4 regions of the Macrococcoides bohemicum genome follow, and region 2 is predicted to be linked to each of the others. Evidence: riboswitches for the same ligand, from Rfam matches in the RefSeq annotation. Region 2 holds a riboswitch; each other region holds the start of a gene.
The links. Region 2 has a riboswitch for thiamine pyrophosphate ahead of tenA (thiaminase II). Riboswitches for the same ligand answer to the same signal wherever they lie in the genome.
Positions count from the first base shown of each region.

Region 1: it holds a riboswitch for thiamine pyrophosphate, as region 2 does, so the genes downstream of both, tenA (thiaminase II) here and tenA (thiaminase II) in region 2, are expected to answer to the same signal.
Region 3: it holds a riboswitch for thiamine pyrophosphate, as region 2 does, so the genes downstream of both, HT586_RS05380 (3-oxoacyl-ACP reductase) here and tenA (thiaminase II) in region 2, are expected to answer to the same signal.
Region 4: it holds a riboswitch for thiamine pyrophosphate, as region 2 does, so the genes downstream of both, HT586_RS01275 (thiamine phosphate synthase) here and tenA (thiaminase II) in region 2, are expected to answer to the same signal.

Region 1 covers NZ_CP054482.1:1,029,404-1,034,391, reverse strand. Annotated here, with positions in the region: gene HT586_RS05335 (MerR family transcriptional regulator) at 10-744, opposite strand; gene HT586_RS05330 (esterase/lipase family protein) at 890-2,101, shown strand; gene tenA (thiaminase II) at 2,124-2,801, opposite strand; TPP riboswitch at 2,840-2,937, opposite strand; gene HT586_RS05320 (hypothetical protein) at 3,023-3,322, opposite strand; gene HT586_RS05315 (glycogen/starch/alpha-glucan phosphorylase) at 3,535-4,988, opposite strand, start outside.
Region 2 covers NZ_CP054482.1:2,068,325-2,073,312, forward strand. Annotated here, with positions in the region: gene thiE (thiamine phosphate synthase) at 1-278, opposite strand, end outside; gene thiM (hydroxyethylthiazole kinase) at 282-1,064, opposite strand; gene thiD (bifunctional hydroxymethylpyrimidine kinase/phosphomethylpyrimidine kinase) at 1,064-1,861, opposite strand; gene tenA (thiaminase II) at 1,854-2,531, opposite strand; TPP riboswitch at 2,615-2,710, opposite strand; gene HT586_RS12550 (transglycosylase family protein) at 2,793-3,356, opposite strand; gene HT586_RS10880 (transglycosylase family protein) at 3,678-4,523, opposite strand; gene HT586_RS10885 (single-stranded DNA-binding protein) at 4,754-4,988, opposite strand, start outside.
Region 3 covers NZ_CP054482.1:1,038,626-1,043,613, forward strand. Annotated here, with positions in the region: gene HT586_RS05375 (IS6-like element IS257 family transposase) at 8-682, shown strand; TPP riboswitch at 1,738-1,842, shown strand; gene HT586_RS05380 (3-oxoacyl-ACP reductase) at 1,924-2,676, shown strand; partial or broken gene HT586_RS05385 (NtaA/DmoA family FMN-dependent monooxygenase) at 2,689-3,905, shown strand; gene HT586_RS05390 (ABC transporter permease subunit) at 3,993-4,841, shown strand; gene HT586_RS05395 (hypothetical protein) at 4,841-4,988, shown strand, end outside.
Region 4 covers NZ_CP054482.1:244,548-249,535, reverse strand. Annotated here, with positions in the region: gene HT586_RS01295 (DedA family protein) at 1-549, shown strand, start outside; gene HT586_RS01290 (TerC family protein) at 864-1,646, shown strand; gene HT586_RS01285 (hypothetical protein) at 1,752-2,177, shown strand; gene HT586_RS01280 (protein-tyrosine phosphatase family protein) at 2,244-2,690, opposite strand; TPP riboswitch at 2,785-2,887, shown strand; gene HT586_RS01275 (thiamine phosphate synthase) at 2,971-3,543, shown strand; gene HT586_RS01270 (NAD(P)/FAD-dependent oxidoreductase) at 3,573-4,628, shown strand; gene thiS (sulfur carrier protein ThiS) at 4,612-4,809, shown strand; gene HT586_RS01260 (thiazole synthase) at 4,811-4,988, shown strand, end outside.

The DNA.
Region 1 (4,988 bases), 1.0 Mb from region 2:
TGCGCTGTTTTAAGAATTTATCATTGCATAATATTTCATTGCTTCACTCATATATTTCGCAAGTCCTTCGCCATACTGATTGATGTTATTAGTAAATCGTTCATCAATTATATACATATCACCTAATCCATAAAAGGCATCTCGTGAATAAGTTCCAAAATTTTCATTTAGAAAGTGATAAAATTTTTCAGTATGCTGCAAGACTGTTTGGTCTTCAATAGGTTTATCTTTTAATTGATTAAATGTCACGAATATATCAATCCAATCCTGTGAAAGTTGATTTTTACCATCATCTGAAAGCTGGTTAATTTTCTTTTGTGATAAATCTACCGCTTTATCCCCATACTTCTCACGCGCTTCTTGTTCATACTGGATATCGTTAAAATTAATACCTTTAAATTTTTCTTCTGGTGTCATCTTCTTACCCTCTTTTTTACTTTTTATTGTTTGGTCGATTAGTGTAATCATTGAATGAATCTGTTGTTGCTGAACTTCAAGTCTTGTTCGTTGATCTGTAAGGACATCTATCATATTTCTATTGTCGTTTAATAGCGCTTTAATTTTATTTAGTGATAGATTCATTTTGCGGTAGAGCATTATGTGTTGAAGTCTGTCTAAATCTAAATCACTATAATCACGATATCCGTTGTCATTTTTATTTGGACATAATAAGTCGATTTCATCATAATAATGCAAAGTTCTTATGCTTACACCTGTTAATTCAGATACTTTTTTAATATTCATATCCTACCTCCTTACAATGTTACTTTAAACTATAACGTTACGTCAGAGTCAACATATAATTTTAGTTTCTGATTTAAATATTTTGAAGTGATATAATGAATTAAACAATTTATGAATATCCTATATTGTTCAAGGAGTTTTGATAATGCGTAAACGTCTTACAACAATACTTACAGAACGTGCACCGATTCTTCCTGAGAAAGTAGCTAATAATGATTTAAAGATTAATAAAGAGCCGATTATTTTAGTCCATGGTTTTGCAGGATTTGCAAGAGATAATACACCGCATGGATTAATGCCTTATTGGGGTGGTTTAAAGGTAAATATAACTTCTACATTAAATATTGAAGGCTATGATATATATGAAGCGAGCATAGGTTCTATGACCTCAAGTTATGACCGCGCTGTTGAATTATATTATTATATCAAAGGTGGTCGTGTAGACTATGGGGCTTATCACAGTAATAAATTTGGGCATCATCGTTTCGGTAAGACATATGAGGGCATTTTTCCAGATTGGCAGCCAGGTAAAAAAGTGCATTTCATAGGTCATAGTATGGGCGGACAGACAATACGTATATTAGAGCATATGTTACGTTTTGGTCGTCCTGAAGAAGTAGCCTATGCAAACGCCCACCATTTAAAAGTTGCATCTCTATTTATAGGTGGACAAGATAATATGATCAATACAATTACAACAATCGGTACACCGCATAACGGAACATATATTGCAGATCGATTAGGTAATAAGAATTTAATTAAATCATTCTTTTATCGACTCGTTGAGAACGAAGGTATAGCAAGCTTTAAAATAGACTGGGGCTTTGGTCAATGGGGATTACGTCAACAAAAAGGTGAAAGTTACTTTGCATACATTAAACGAGTTAGAGCGAATAAGCTTTGGCAGACTACTGACAACGGCTTTTATGACTTAACATTAAAAGGCTCAGAGGAAATCAATAACAAGCTTTCAATTAATCCAAACATTCGATATAAAAGTTATTCGACTGTTGCTACACATAAAAGTTTCTTCACGAAATATCAAATTGCAAATGTCGGGATGTTTGCCCCTTTCTATCTTACGGGTATAATCAGTACAATATCAGGAACACCTGAATGGTGGGAAAATGATGGACTTGTGCCAGCGATTTCTGCTGAAGGGCCATTCACCGAACCTAAATCTTACAATAAAAAGGTGATGATAGATCGTGGTATATGGCATGTTTTTCCTAGAATGTATGGTTGGGATCATATGGATCAGATTGGTGGCAATATGACAAATTTACTCCATACGCCAGGAGAATTAATCGATTTCTATCGCACACTTGTTAAAGAACTCGTTTTATTTGAAAAATAAAAACCTAGGAAAATTCCTAGGTTTATTTTTGTGGGATTGGCCATGTTTCAAGATTTTCACACATATCCCAGAACATATATTCATAATAACTTGTCTTAACGATAATTTCTTCTAATTCTGCTAATTCCGTTTCCGGTTTACCTTCAGTCAACGCATCCATTAATCTGATTGCTTCATTCGTTAATTCAGTAAATTCTTCACCAGAGTATGTTGCAACCCAGTCGTGATAAAGATTACTTTCATCGCGTGCACCAGGCATTTGTGCTAATGATTTACCGATATAATTGTAACTCCATGCACATGCGAGTAAACATGCAACGACATGCTCAGCACCTCCACGTTGTGCATGATTCAACATATAACTCGTATAAGCAGTGTTTGTAGCAGCTGAATCAGTCGATTCAAGTTCATCAGTAGATATGTCAAAAGATGCTGCATATTTACGATGTAAATCCATCTCCATAAATAAAGTGCCATGCAATAAATGTGCGAATGTACTCATCGTAGATAAATCTCTAGATTTAGCACTTCCAATCGCCATTAATTTTGCATATTCAATTAAATATACATAATCTTGTTTCAACCAATGCTGAAATTTTTCTTTTGAAAGTGTACCATCCGCTAATCCTTTCACAAAAGGATGATCAAGATAAGAACTCCAAATAGGTTCAACACGTTGCCAAATACGTTCCGTAAACATTCTATTCCTCCTAAAAAATATACCTATACACATAAGGTATAGGTATCTTCCCACTTCCCTACGCTAGCATTAACCAACAGGTTCAAAGGGTCGGAATTAACCTCTCAGCACAAATTGTGCACCCCTAGTGTATAAGTATTATATTTATATTCATTATAACAATAATTATCTTAATTACAAAATGCCGTTAGGTTCTTCAGTTAGAATTAATCCGACTTAGACTATTTGACGGTTGTTTTATATGCTTCTACAAATGCTTTTGCTTCTTTTCGATTCACTTGATCAAACAGCCACGATTCACCGTTTTTTTCCATTATCGCGATACGGAATGGAACTGTTGAGATGCCGCTTTTGATACTCTTAATTTCATCTAATAAAAAAGTATCTTTTACTTCAGTTCCTGACAAAGGGCCCTGTGCTTCAAAAGTTATAACGTCATCATATAAATTTAATGTACCTGGTACTAAAGTTGATCGATATAAAGACATCGATGCATTTACACTCATGATATGTTTAGTCATTTTATCCACTCCTTCCATTTATTTATATTATATATTATCGGAGAAAAGATTTATAGCGAAAGAAATAGCGATATTGTTTATTTTTAGTTAGAGATTCCACTATTACTCACTTTCTTTTGCGGTATCTTTCTCTTTCTACCATCGATTCCGTTAAATCTCTGCCAGCAAATGAAAAAAGACCAATCCTTCACTCGGGATTGGTCAAAATCTTACTATACTAATTTCCAGATATCCGTTGCATATTGCTGGATTGTTCTATCACTTGAGAATTGTCCTGATTTCAGGATATTCATCAAGCTCATTTGATTCCATTTCTTCTTATCCTGATATGTTGCCATCGCAGTTAAGTGAATATCTACATAAGCATTAAAATCTTTTAATAGGAAATATGGATCATTGTTTGTAAGCACATGATAATATAGATTGTTAAATGCAAAGTCACGACCAAACTGTTCATTTTTAAGTGCATCCATCGCACCTTTAACACGTCCATCTGTTTGATAGATAGCTTCCGCCTGATAACCACCATTGTTCTGGTAGTTAATTACTTCTTCTGAACTTAATCCAAAGATAAAGATATTTTCCTTACCTACTAATTCAGCGATTTCAACGTTCGCACCATCCATTGTTCCAAGTGTCACAGCTCCATTCATCATCATCTTCATATTCCCAGTTCCAGATGCTTCCATAGATGCTGTAGATATTTGCTCAGAGATTTCAGCAGCCGGCATAATATCTTCTGCAAGTGTTACATTATAGTTCTCTAAAAATACTACTTTAATTCTATTGTCTACATCTTTATCATTATTCACAACATTTCCTACTGCATGAATTAATTTAATAATTTCTTTAGCAATATGATAACTTGGTGCAGCTTTAGCACCAAATATAAATGTTCTAGGCTGAATTCTTGTAGATGGTTTGCGCTTAATTTCATTGTAAAGATATATAATGTGTAAAATATTTAATAATTGACGTTTGTATTCATGTAATCTTTTTACCTGTACATCAAATACTGAATTTTCATCTACTTCAATACCTGTTTTTTTATAAATAACTTCTTTAAGTACACGTTTATTCTCAAGCTTAACATCTGCAAGATGATTTAAGAATGATTCGTCGTTATAATAACGCATTAGCTGTGTTAATTCTTGTGGTGATTTATGCCACACATCACCAATTGCATCATTGATTAAATGGGTTAAACCAGGGTTAGCTGTCATCAACCAACGACGGTGTGTAATCCCATTTGTTTTGTTGTTGAATTTTTCAGGTTGTATCCTATAGAAATCATTAAATGTATGATCTTTAATAATTTCAGAGTGAAGTGCTGCAACTCCGTTTACCGAGAATGAGCCAACGATTGCTAATTTACTCATATGCACGACATTATTACTAATCACTGCTAAATCAGCTATTTTGTCGCGCATTTCTGGATGTTTCTCATATACTTCACGGCAGAATCTTTCATTAATTTCATTAATAATCATAAAGATTCTTGGATTTACCTTTTGAACTTGACTTACTGGCCATTTTTCTAATGCTTCCTGCATGATTGTATGGTTGGTATAGGCAAATGTCTTAGTAACAATCGACCAGGCTTCATTCCATCCTAAACCTTCTTCATCCATTAAAATACGCATTAATTCAGGAATACCGAAAGTAG
Region 2 (4,988 bases):
TCCTGGCCGAGATGAATACCGTCCGCACCAATTTTCTTCGCTAACGCAATGTCATCGTTAACAATAAACGGTACACCTTTTGCTTTACACATCTCAAAAAGTTTTCGCGCTAATGTTTCTTTAGCTTCACCAGTCAGAGCATTCTGACCTTTTTCTCTGAATTGATATAGTGTAATACCTGCTTCAAGGGCTTCCTGTAATACTCGCTCAAGATTACCGTCAGATGTATCCTGAGTGCCCGCAATAAAATAAACGCGCAATAATTTTCTATCAAACATTCGCTACACTTCTTTCACAAGTCTATTCTCTGCCACATCACTTTCCTGTATTAAATATAACTGATCGATTAAATTCACAGCAAAATGTCCCGGCAAAGTGCCGTTAGACGCACGTTCAGCAAACTCTGAGGCAACAGTATATGTTGTCAATGCTTCTGTTAATGTTTCTAACGTTGGTTTAGTTTCATTATATATGAAACTAGCAACAACTGCCCCTAATAAACATCCACCACCTGTGACTTTTGTTAAAAGTGCAGTACCATTCTCAATTAAGTTAATTTTTCCATTCACACAAATCGCATCGATTTCACCTGTTACGACAATCGCACAGTTAAATCTATTATATGCAGCGCGTGCAACATCTTCTGTTGACAGACTCGTATCTGCATCTGTTCCTTTCATACGCGCTTCTCCTGTCAAAGCTTGTAATTCAGAAGCATTGCCACGTATTACTGTAATTTCATATGTCTCTAATAATTTTAAACAGAAATCTTTACGCAATTTAGATGCGCCACATGCAACAGGGTCCAATACGATAGGTACATCATGTTGATTAGCATATTTTGCAGCAGCCAGCATATTTTCGATATCACCTTCTTCAATTGAACCAATATTGATGAGCAATGCACCAGCATGTGTTAGAAATTCGTCCATCTCTAACTTTTCTGTTGCCATCGCCGGACTGGCACCTAAAGCCAGTAGACCGTTCGCTGTAAAATTTTTAACTACGTCATTTGTAATACAAATAATCAGTGGATTATCTTTTCTCAGCTGTTCTAATATCATTATTCCATCTCCTGAAATTTAAAGTGATTAACCGGACCTTGACCATGTCCTAGTTCTGGTGTGAATCGGATCGCTATATCCATATAACGTTTAGCAAGTTGTACTGCTTCAACAATGGATTTTCCTTTAGCAAGTTCAGATGTAATTACTGCTGAATATGTACATCCTGTGCCATGTGTGTGTTTCGTATCATAACGTTCACCTTTCAAGACAACAAAATCATCTCGAGTAAATAAATAATCTGTAGCATCACCTTTAAGATGACCGCCTTTTATCAGTACACTGTCAGATCCAATTTCATTAATAAATATTTTACCCGCACGTTTTATATCATCAAGTGTTTCCACTTTCATCTGTACGATTTCCTCAAGCTCCGGAATATTTGGTGTCACGACTGTTGCTACATCTAAAAGTTTTGTACGCACCGCACTACGCCCATTTTCATCAAGCAATGCATCACCACTTTTAGCTACCATGACAGGATCGATTACATAAGGAATATCATGTTTTACAATATAAGGACGTACGACATCCATAACTTCACTCGTTGCAAGCATTCCTGTCTTCACTGCATCCGGTATGATATCACTGTATACACTATCCAGTTGTGCTGCAATAACATCAACATTCTGATTAAATACTTGCTGAACGCCTAAAGTATTTTGTGCGACAATACTTGTTACAACACTCATACCATAGACGCCTCTTGATTGAAATACTTTTAAATCTACTGTTGTTCCAGCGCCACCCGTTGGATCTGTTCCTGCAATCGATAAAGCTGTTTTCATATTATTCAACCACACTTTCCCAAGTTTCTTGTATATAAGCCATATTAAAGAAACGTTTCTCATGTATACAGCTCTCTTTAAAGTTCTTTGTTAATATCGCGCGTTCCGCTTCACTTGCATGTTCTGCAAATTCATCTACCCAGCCATCCAGATGGTCCATTAACGGTTTCATCTCTTTTGCATAGAAATCTACCCAGTCTTTAAATGGATTGCCGTTGAAATCATGACGTTCTTTCATCTTTAAAGCAACTTGCTGATAAACATACGGACACGGTGCCATCGCACAAATTGTAAATGCTGCATCACTATAACGATATGCATTAAAATACATGTGTTTAATATAATGATCACTTGTCGGGTACCATTCTCCGTCTTTAATAATCGTTTTATAATCAACCTGGGCATAGTCTGCTAAAGTATAATGTGCAGTGACTTCTCCGTTCAAGACAAAATCGATTTGTTCTAGTAAAAATTTAATACCTTCTTTATCATCTAGTTTTGGAATTAATAAGCTATAAATTTTCGCAAACTCGTTTAAATAAAGATGATCTGCTTTTAAATAATGAATCACTGCTTCTTTACTTAAATCACCACGCACCATTCCCTGAATAAACGGATCATTGTAAATTGACTCGATAATTGGCTCTACTTCTTCTTTTAATTGTTGTGTAAACATCATTTACCTCCTCAAAATATATAAAAAAAAGCCCATTTCCATATAGGAATTGGGCTAAATACCGTTATTAAAAAAATAATATCAATAAAGGAATTTAACTACTTTCCTACGCTAGCATTATCTAGATCAGGTAAAGGGTTTGACAAAGTCATCTCAGCCAAAAGGCACCCCTAGTAGTATATGTATTTATTGTTAGTGTAACGCAAGCAAGATGTGAAAGCAAGATATGAAAAAAGACCAACGATAAAATCGTTAGTCTTAAAATTATAAGCGAAGTCCACATACTGGCCAAGGTTGCGCACCACGCATGTTATATAAAATTTGAGCACGTTTCGTTTGTTCAGCTGCTGATGCCTGGTGTGGATATCCATAACCACCAACACCACGCCATGTTTGTAAATTAAATTGGTACATACCATAATAACCATTTCCAGTATTAATAGACGGATTACCACCAGATTCACATTGTGCTAATGCTGACCAGTTTAAACCTCTGTTAATATAAGTAGAATTTGTTGTTTTTACAGTTTTTGAACTTGTATAAGCGGTTTTACTTACAGGTGCTTTATACGTTGATTTTTTGTAAGACGTATTTTTATATACAACACTATTATTTTTCCCATTAATTTTTAACACTTGGTTCGGATGAATTAAGTTAGATCTTAAGCCATTTGCTGATCTGATTGCTGCAATTGACGTACCATATTTATTAGCGATGCTCCATAATGAATCACCAGATTTAACTTTATATGAAGCTGCGTCTGCTGTTGAAACTGCCATCGTCGTTGTGATTGCAATTGCTGCTGTAACACTCAAGATTTTTTTCATGTTTATTTTCCTCCGGGAAATCTTTGTTTTTTATTTTATTACTGAATTCTTTTGAATGAATATGCTTTGTTCTTGTAGTTAACTATATCAGAAATAAATATTTCATAGGTTACAGCCAAATAAAAGATATGCCCTTTTATTACGCTTGCGTTACAATAACAAAATAACAAATAAATTAATTTCCATATAGTGTTAAATGTTTAAGAGAAATATCAGTTAGCTCGCTATGTTATGAATTATTAAGAATGTCACACTTTTGAAACAATTGACTAAATTTTTTCATAAAAAAAGCAGAACGTAAAGTTCTGCTAAAATTTATTATTAGTATGCTGTTGACCAATGTTGCGCGCCGTGTTGCGTATATAACATACGCGCACGTTTCCATTGTTCTGCTTCTGAAGCTTGTGCTGGGTTACCAGTTCCGCCTACAGCTGCCCATGTTTGTGGAGAGAATTGGAATAATCCGTAGTAACCTGCTGCATTAACTGCTCTTGGATTTCCGCCTGATTCACGTTGCATGATTAAACGTAAATGTGCATCAACTGATGAATTACCAGCTGGTGCTGATGTTTGTTGTACTGCAGCACGTTTAGTCTGTTGTACTGGCGCTTGTTGTACTGGTGCTTGTTGTACACGAACTGCTTTTTGAGTTTGTTGTACTGGTTGAGCTTGTGGTTGTGGTTGTACAGTTGCTGCAGTATTTTGCGTTGCAACCGGTGCTGAAACTGGTGCTGCTACTTTTTTAGCAACTGGTGCTGCTTTTACTGGTGCTGCTTTTACTGGTGCTGCATTCGCATGTTTACGATCTGATTTTTTCTCAACGATTAATAATTGACCTTCATTTAATTCTTTAGAAGATTCAATTTTATTCCATTTTTTTAATTCCGTAATTCTTACATCAAATTTATGTGCGATTTTACCTAAAGTATCTCCAGCTTTAACTTCGTATTTACCTTTAACTAATACTTCTAACTTTTGGTTAGGAACGATTACCTCTGATTTTAATTTATTAATGTTTTTAATCTTTTCGATTGTAGTGTCATACTTATCTGCGATTGTCCATAAAGATTCACCTTGAGCAACTTTATGTTCTTTTGCGTCTGCTTGTGTTGTAGCTACACCTGTAGTAAGTATTGCCATTGTAGTAATTGCTGCTAATTTTTTCATTATATATAATTCCTCCGAATAATCTCTTTTATCAATAACACTACTTTATCACGATTTTACATTTCTTTGGTTACAGCATTATTATAAGTAACTTCCTTAAATTACAAATATATTACAACCATATCTCATTTCGATACAAAAACCGTCTATCGCCCCGGCACGGGCGATAGACGGTTTAAATTGGGAGGTGTATTGGGATGTGAGGTGTGTGAGTAATGAAGTAGTGTTACTTAAAATGGGATTTGTTGATCTGTTATTTCATCATCTGTCATTTCGGTCTGAGTATCATTTGCTTCATTATCTATCGTATTATTGCTTTGACTAGTCGGTTCTACAACTTCATCATTGTTATCAAGCGTTGCTTCTTTGTGATTAATAGATGACTCGCCACTGAACTTCTGTACAATTTCTTCTGCCTGTTCCTGAATCTCAGCAGACATCTTCTCATCTTTATTCAGTTTAGTA
Region 3 (4,988 bases), 1.0 Mb from region 2:
CTTCTGTATGAACTATTTCAGATATAAACAATTTAACAAGGATGTTATCACTGTAGCCGTTGGCTACTATCTAAGATATGCATTGAGTTATCGTGATATATCTGAAATATTAAGGGAACGTGGTGTAAACGTTCATCATTCAACGGTCTACCGTTGGATTCAAGAATATGCCCCAATTTTGTATCAAATTTGGAAGAAAAAGCATAAAAAAGCTTATTACAAATGGCGTATTGATGAGACGTACATCAAAATAAAAGGAAAATGGAGCTATTTATATCGTGCCATTGATGCAGAGGGACATACATTAGATATTTGGTTGCGTAAGCAACGAGATAATCATTCAGCATATGCGTTTATCAAACGTCTCATTAAACAATTTGGTAAACCTCAAAAGGTAATTACAGATCAGGCACCTTCAACGAAGGTAGCAATGGCTAAAGTAATTAAAGCTTTTAAACTTAAACCTGACTGTCATTGTACATCGAAATATCTGAATAACCTCATTGAGCAAGATCACCGTCATATTAAAGTAAGAAAGACAAGGTATCAAAGTATCAATACAGCAAAGAATACTTTAAAAGGTATTGAATGTATTTACGCTCTATATAAAAAGAACCGCAGGTCTCTTCAGATCTACGGATTTTCGCCATGCCACGAAATTAGCATCATGCTAGCAAGTTAAGCGAACACTGACATGATAAATTAGTGGTTAGCTATATTTTTTTACTTTGCAACAGAACCAAATATAATATCCTTTTAAGATTTAGTATTACTTTATGCATATATAACGTATTATCTGTTTACTATTATTAAGGTATAAAAATGCAACTCACTTCCATAATTTTGATAAAATAATAATGATTTTATTTGTGCAATCAAATAATCGTTCAAGTGGAGCAAATAAGAAATTAATTGAAAAATCATTAGAATACGTAAAAGAAAATAATGCAAGATATGTATGTTTATAAACTGGTGTAGATAACGTGAAAGTACAAGGGTTATATGAAAAAATGGGTATGTCAGTAGATAATGAAGTATTGCAGTACTCAAGAGTATTATAATATATTTGTATTTATAAGCTATCCATTGTAAAATGTAAATGAAAAGAGGAGCGCGGTAACACTCCTCCTGTAGATCCGTTTATACGGTGACTAGCCAATGTTATTTTTTTACTCAATAACCACTCAGCTCTGTCAAGCTTATGAGTGGTTATTTTTTGTCTTTGTCATTTAGTCTAATAATGAGCGGTATAATGATTGCAAACATCATCAACATTATACTCAATAACTCAAAATCAGTCATGCTTTCCTTTCCAGGAGAAACACCTAATAAACAAAATCAAAGGCATCACCTCCTAGGGCTAGCCACCACTATAAACTTATCTACAAATACTATTATAAAGAGTAAATAAAATAATTAGAACAAACGTTCTCTAATTGTTATTTTTGCATTTACATGAAATCCATTGTAAAATGTAAATGAAAAGAGGAGTGATACACACACTCCCTTGTAGATCCGTTTATACGGTGACTAGCTTTTTATGGTTACAATTTCGAATAACCACTCAGCTTAGCCAAGCCATTTAGTGGTTATTTTTTTGATTATCTATTAGTCTAATAATGAGTGGTATAATGATGGCAAAAATCATCAACATTATACTTAATAACTCAAAATCAGTCATGTTATCATCATGTATTGACAAAACATACAATTATTTGTATATTGAAGTCAACTTAAGAAATACACTAGGGGCATTTAACGATAAATTGAGATGAGGTAGTCCTCAGACCCTTTGAACCTGATCTAGTTCAAACTAGCGTAGGGAAGTGTGCTAATGAACTGGTCTATTTATTATGTCTTTTTCATGCACCTTTCTATCAGGAAAGGTGTATTTTTTATGAATAAAATCATAGAGGAGAATATTTGATGAAAACTGTAATGGTTACTGGCGGAGCTAGAGGTTTAGGAGAAGCAATCGTGAAAGGTCTCAATGCTGAAGGTTATAATGTGATTATTAATTATTTTCAAAGTGAAGATGCTGCAATTTCATTAGTAGCATCATTTGGAGAAGATAAAGCGTTAGCTTTTAAAGCTGACGTTACAAAACGTGCAGAAGTAGATGCAATGGTGAAAGCAGGGATAGAGAAGTTTGGCAAAATTGACGTAGTTGTAAATAATGCACTTGTTGGATTTAAGTTTGATCCAGTAGCACAAAAGGCATTTAAAGATTTATCGTGGGAAGATTATCAACAACAAATTGATGGAACGATGAAAGCTGCATTCAACATAAGTCAAAGTGTAATCGATGGTTTTATTGAGCAAAGAGATGGAACGATTATCAGTATTGGCACAAATTTATTCCAAAATCCGGTTGTACCTTATCATGAGTATACGACTGCTAAAGCAGGTTTACTAGGGATGATGCGCAATATCGCAAGTGAATTAGGACAATATGGCATTCGTGCAAATATGATTTCCGGTGGTTTACTGAAAACAACTGATGCTTCTAGTGTAACGACAGATGAAGTATTTGAATTAATCGCTAATTCTACACCACTTAGAAAAGTTACAACACCACAAGATGTTGCAAATATGGTTGTCTACTTAGCATCTGATAGAGCGAAAGGAATTACAGGTCAAAATATCACTGTTGATGGTGGGTTAACGATGAACTAGGGGGAGTTTTAAATGTCAAATATGCATATCCGCATATTGATTTATGGTGTAGGACATCATTTGGCGGCATGGAAAGCACATGATTCTCAAATACATCGTTTGCTGATAATCAAGCATTTAATGCAACACATGAAAATGTAATGCCAGCGATGTGGCTAGATCCAATCGTAAAACTTTCAGCAATATCACAAGTAACTAACAATGTTGGTTTAGTATGTACGATATCAGGAACATTTATGAATCCATATCATGTAGCCAGACAAATTCAATCTTTACAGCATATATCGAAAGGTCGTATGGGGTGGAATCTGGTTACTTCCATGACAGATGAAGAAGCAAAAAATCATAGTATGGAGTATTTACCTGCTCATGCACAAAGATATGAAAAAGCTAGAGAATTTGTAACAATAATAGATAAATTATTTGAATCATGGGATGAAAAAGATTTTATTTATAATAAAGAAAATCATCAAATGATAAAACATTAAAATATACAACCAATCAATCATATGGGTAAGTATTTCCAGGTACGAGGGCCATTATCAACACCAAATTCTAAGTATGGAAAACCTATTGCAATGCAGGCAGGTGCTTCAGATGAAGGATTAAAATTAGCAGCAGAACAAGCTGATGCTGTGTTTTCCGTAAGCTGGAATATCTCGATGGCTAAAAGATATCGCGAACGATTGAAACAGGCAGAAGAAAAAGAAGGAAGAAAGAATAAAATTAAAGTTCTACCAGGTTTAGTTACCTACGTTGCTGAAACTGAAGAAGAAGCTTATGCAAAGAAACAAGTCTTAGATAATATGCTGGATATTGCAAGTTCATTAAAAATACTGGAATTTTTTATTCATCAGGACACTTCAGGATGGGATTTAGATGCGAAAGTACCTGACTTACCACCTTTAGCATCGTTTACTGGACCGAAAGGAAGATATGAAACAGTACTTGAAATTATCAAAGATAAAGATCCAACGGTAAGAGAACTTTTAGGATATTTAGCAGCAGGTGGTGGACATTTGACTTTAATCAGTACGCCGGAAATGATAGTAGATGAATTGGAAAAATGGTTGAAAGAAGGTGTAGCAGACGGATTTAATCTCATGCCACCAACTTTACCTAATAGTTTGGATGATTTTGTTAAACTCATCATACCAGAATTACAATCAAGAGGTTTGTTCAGAGAGGATTATCATACTTTCACATTGAGAGAACATTTAGAAATATAAATAAATATATAGATCTCTAAAAGAGGTCTATTTTTTTTTTTTTCATATATAATATAAATAACTAAAAATTCTGAAAAAGGAGTATATATGAAAAACATAATAAATATTTCCATCACCATTCTTATGCTCTTTTTTATTGCTTGTTTACCATCACTTTTTCACAATCAAAAAATAGATGTTTCTAATTTATTTATTGCAATTAAAGACACGTTTCATTCATTATTACATCCTAATTCAATCGTATTTGAGAATTTAAAGTCAGGTGTCAAACATGATATTTTCCCATTTATTATTGAACCTTGGGTAAATTCAATGACTATACTATTTAGTGCGCTTATTATCTCTTTATTATTCTCATTAATAATCGCATTCTTGATGTATCAATCTCAAGTATTTCACAGTATTGTAATGCATATTAACCGCGTATTAAGTATTGTGCCTGATATTTTTTATATCCCTGTATTTATTTCAATTATTATATTCATTTATCTTAAAACACAAGTGTTGATATTTGATGTTGCATCAAGTCATGAACAAAACGCTGTTATATTCCCGATTTTATTACTGCTAATTATCCCAATAACAAATAGTATTACTGTGATTAATCAATTATTAATTGCAGAAAGAGAAGAAAGCTATGTATCTTTTGCAAGAAGTAAGGGTTTAAATAACAAAGAAATTTTCTATCGTCATATTTTAAAGAATATACTAACAGGCTATTTTATTAACTTTAAACAAATTGTCTGGGTGACTTTATCAAGTTTATTATTTTTAGAACGATTATTAAATGTATTTGGAATTTCTGTTTTTATTTTTGAATATAATACGCCAGTTGTCTTGTTTATCTCATTTCTATTGATGTATATTCCAATTCGATTATTATTTTTCTTTGCTGAATTATATACTAAACAAACAACAGGAAGGAGCATGTCATAATGAAACGCATTTATCTTTCTATTTGTTTGCTCATCATTCCTGCGATTATTGGATTTATTTACTTTGATATATTAAAGGGGAAGGTGAAAAAGACCGATTTCTTATATGATAAAGATGGGAATATGTTGGCGAGTTCACCATTTCCGC
Region 4 (4,988 bases), 530 kb from region 2:
ATATTACTTGAAAATGTTTTTCCTCCAATCCCATCAGAAGTAATCTTAACATTTGGCGGGTTTATGGTTGACCAGTCTCCAAAACTCACGTTCATAGGAATGCTTATTGCTTCAACGCTTGGAGCAGTAAGCGGGGCTATTATTCTTTATTACGCCGGACACATACTCGGTCTTAGAAGAATCGAAAAAATTGTAGATAAATACGGCTTTATATTGCGACTTGATATTCATGATTTACACAGTGCTAATAAATGGTTTCACAAATATGGCTATACCGCAGTATTTCTATGCCGATTTGTTCCATTGATTCGCAGTTTAATTTCCATCCCGGCTGGTTTGAGTCAAATGTCTATCGTTCCATTCATTTTATATACAACAGTCGGGACACTCATCTGGAATGCAGTCTTAATTTATCTTGGTATGGTGTTAGGTCAGAATTGGGAAGTTCTACTCCACTATTTCGATCTTTATTCTAATGTGATTTATATTTTAATGGCTGTTATCATTATCGGAGGCATTATCTGGCTCTATCGCAGAAAGAAAAATTAAATGCTGACAAACTTAATATTTATATCATCCTCATCATCCATTATTATTCATATAAAATAAAATTATAGCTATATACACATTTCTGTGTTAAGATGATTTTAATGATATTTATTCATAATTTGAATAAATCAACAAATGAATATCCTAAGACTTATGTCGAAGGGGAGTAGCTCAAGGGGAGACCCTAAGCGTAACGTCGTCATTACGAAGTTTTGGAACTTCCGGCGTTATGGAACAATTACTGTTCAGTGAGACCTTTGCCAATATATTTGGCATGGGTCTTTTTATATTCATTAAAATAAGGAGGAATTATTGTGGATCCAAGTATTTTAATGGCGTATGCATGGGTAGTAATTGTTTTAATCGTTTTAGAAGGTTTACTTGCAGCAGATAACGCAATTGTTATGGCGGTGATGGTAAAGCATTTACCGGAAGAACAAAGAAAGAGAGCTTTATTTTATGGTTTAATGGGAGCATTTATCTTTAGATTCATCTCATTATTCTTTATAACTTTCTTAGCTAAGTATTGGCAGATACAAGCACTTGGTGCAGCATATCTAATCTTTATGTCAATAAAGAGTTTATATACTTATTTCAAAAAGAAAAATCATGTCGATGATGAAAGCGTACCTGATATTGCAGAAGAAGAAGCAATGCCTAAAGGTAGTGGCTTCTGGATGACTGTTCTGAAAGTTGAAGGTGCAGATATCGCATTCGCAATTGATTCAATGTTGGCAGCAATTGCAATCGCGGTTACATTGCCTAAAGTTGGTCCTGACTTCATGGGACTAAACGCCGGACAGTTCACCGTTATGTTTATCGGAGGTATGCTTGGCGTTGTGTTAATGCGATTTGCAGCAACATATTTCATCAAAATTCTGGAAACATATCCTGGACTTGAAGCTGCAGCATTTGCAATCGTAGGCTGGATTGGCATTAAACTTGTCGTGCTTGTATTAGCACATGATTCCATCCACGTATTACCGCATGACTTCCCGCATTCAATGATGTGGCAACTGATCTTCTGGGGTGTATTACTATCAATTTTAGTGATTGGTTTTGTTACAAGTAAACGTGGACAAAGTCATCAGCATTAATCATCACTATACATCTGAAAAATATAAGACTAGGGAATCCCCTAGTCTTTTTATTATATTTTCTATAATACAATAGTGGTAAATATACTGAACGGAGATGATTGTATGCCAGTCGGACCATCATTAAGACAACTACATGCACATAAACAAATTCACGATACAGGGTTAGGCCTTGCTGTGAATATGACAGATGAATTGATCAGAACATACCAAAACGGTACGGAAGAAGAAGTGATTCAGGAAGTGATCGCGCTTGTCGATTTCTGGGATTCACGCGTCATAAGTCACGCAGATGCTGAGGAAGAAGCAGATGGTTTCTATACAGAAGCGGAAAATAATAATCCTGAACTACATGATAAAGTTCAACAACTCACACGTGATCATGATATTATGCGCCAAGTCGTCGCTAAGATTAAAACACAGATGGAAAGCGAAGGATTCTCCACTCAAATTATCGATTATTTTAGAAGTTTGATTATCGTTAATGAAATTCATTCACGTGACGAAGAAGCGTTTTTACTAAAAGATTAATCTCTGACAAACAAGCAAGAGCGGAACTAAATTGTTCCACTCTTGCTTGTTTTATATAATAAACGCTTATAACAATGTATTTACATGCTCACCTAAGAATGTGATATATATTTTGTCATCTTCAATTCTGATGTAGCCCGCTTCAATATAATCATTTAATACTTCATCTAAATTATCTGATGATAATTTAGTTTTACTATGTGCACATATATTGCGCAGTTGATAGCGTGTAATTGCATCTCCTTCATGAAATTTAATCGTATGGACAATATATTTAAATAATTTTACTTCTTCAACTGCTTGCGCGTACTCTTCTTCGAGTTCTTCTTCTTCTGCAATTTCTCTTAAAATTTCTTCAGAAGACATACGTTCCTGTTGTATTGCTGGTTCAAGCAGCACTTCTACAGAATCCGTATGATTTTGTTCAATCTCTACTTTGTCATACACCGTCTCATGTGGTATGAGTTCTGTACGTTCATCAATTAATAAAGATAACTTTTCTTCTTCATTCATCCTTTTACACCCCATTTTATCGTTAATTTATTTTATCATGAATTTGAATTGATTGAAATTCACTCTAACTAGTGGTAGGCTTACTACAGAATTAAATATTTGCTAGGGGTGCCCACAACGGGCTGAGAGGAAATTATTTCCGACTCTTTGAACCTGACTTGGTTAGAACCAACGTAGGGAAGCGTGATTGAATTTTAGTGATTTATTTATACTAATTCCAACACCCACTAGCTTTTTTTAGTTAGTGGGTGTTTTTTTCGAGGTGAAAAGTGTGTTTATCATGATTACATCCCCAAAACCTTCAATCACCGTTCTCAATCAAATCATCCAGGTTCATGATGAAATAGATGGCGTTATTTTAAGGTTTGATGCAGCAGAGAAAGATATTATTCATTTCATAAACCAGCTGATAACAAGAATTCCTAAAGATAAAATTATCGTGCATAACAATCCTAATATTTTATTTGCATGTCATTTAACGAGAATTCACTTTAAAGAAAGTAATTCTGAAATAGATGCCTTTAGAAATAATCATCCGGAAATACAGGTCAGTCAAAGCGTTCATTCTTTGGCATCAGCCAAACACGCTGAATCGCTCGATCTATCATTTGTTTTATTTGGTCATGTCTTCCCTACACCGTCCAAACCTGATTTACCACCCAGAGCAGCAGCTCAAATTGATGCAGTCACTCATATTGATATCTCTGTAGTAGCATTAGGCGGCATCAGCATCAACACAATAAGACAGTTAAACACTAATTTTTCAGGCTTTGCCGGTATCAGGTTATTTACAAACAAGCAAGATTTTCTTGCAGTAAAAAAGGAGTGGTTACTACGTACGACATCGTTGTAATAGGTGGAGGAATTATCGGAGAAAATATTGTGTACGCACTTAAAAGCCATACAGATAATATTGCAATCATAGATGATGTACATGGTTATAAAGCAACACACGCTGCTGGAGGTATGCTCGGGGCACAAAATGAATTTACAGAAGATAGTCCTTTATACAGACTATCTGTGCTTGGTCAGCAAATGATACCTGATCATATTCAGCAACTGGAAAACTTGACTGGATTATCTATTGACCTACAACAACACGGATTGCTTAAAATCGCTTCACCTGGAGATGAAGAGAATCTAAAGACTCAATACGATTTTCTAAATTCAAAGCATAAACAATTTGAGTGGATAGCTTCAAAAGCGTTATCTTCTTATGCGAACGGTTCAATCAATAATACGTTTGAGCAGACAATGTGGATTCCTACAGATGGTCAAGTCAATGCCGGTAAATATTTAACTGTTATAAAGTACGCAAATCAAGATATTCCTCATATTTCAGATCACGTCAAATCCATTAATTACGTAGATGATAAATATCACTTATCAATAAGTGATAAAACCATCATCTCAGACAAAGTCGTTATTGCAGCTGGATGTAAAAGTGAAGATTTACTTAACATGCTTGATATAGATTTCCCGATGCAAGGCGTGAAAGGAGAAGTCCTGACGTTACATCATCCCGATCTTTATTTAAAAGAAACACTATTCCAGACAAACGGACATTATATTGTCCCTAAATCAGACAATCATTATCTGATTGGTGCAACAACTTCACTTGATACAAAGCAACAACCAAGTGCAGAAGGTGTAAAGTGGTTACTTGAAGAAACGTTTAAACTAATCCCGAAATTACGCGACAGTACCATCGTCAGCATTGATTGTGGATTCAGACCAGATACCACGTTGCATCGACCTGTCCTCGATCAGTTAGATGAAGGATTATTTCTAGCAACGGGACACTACCGCAATGGTATCTTATTATCACGTATTACAGGAGAATTTATGCGTCAAATGATCTTTGAACAAGATGGAGAACTGTATCAACAATTTCAAAAAGATTTTAAGATAGGAGAAATTTATGAAAATATACATTAACGATGAGCCTTTTGAAACAGACAAAACAAATTTATCTGACTTACTCGCAACTTTTACAAGTGATAAAAAGAGGATTGTAGCGCTTGTGGATGATGTTCCCATCGAACAATCTAAATGGCAATCTATCACTTTGAAACCCGAACAAAAATTAGAATTACTAGAATTCGTTGGAGGCGGCTAATATGTTAAAAATAGGACCCTTGGAATTATCTTCTCGTTTAATATTAGGAACAGGCAAGTTTAAAGATGGAGAGACACAAAAGAAAGCAGTTGAAATCAGCGAAACAAATGCGTTAACTTTTGCAGTACGACGCATGAGTTTATATGATAAATCACTCCCTAACCCATTAGAGTCTGTAG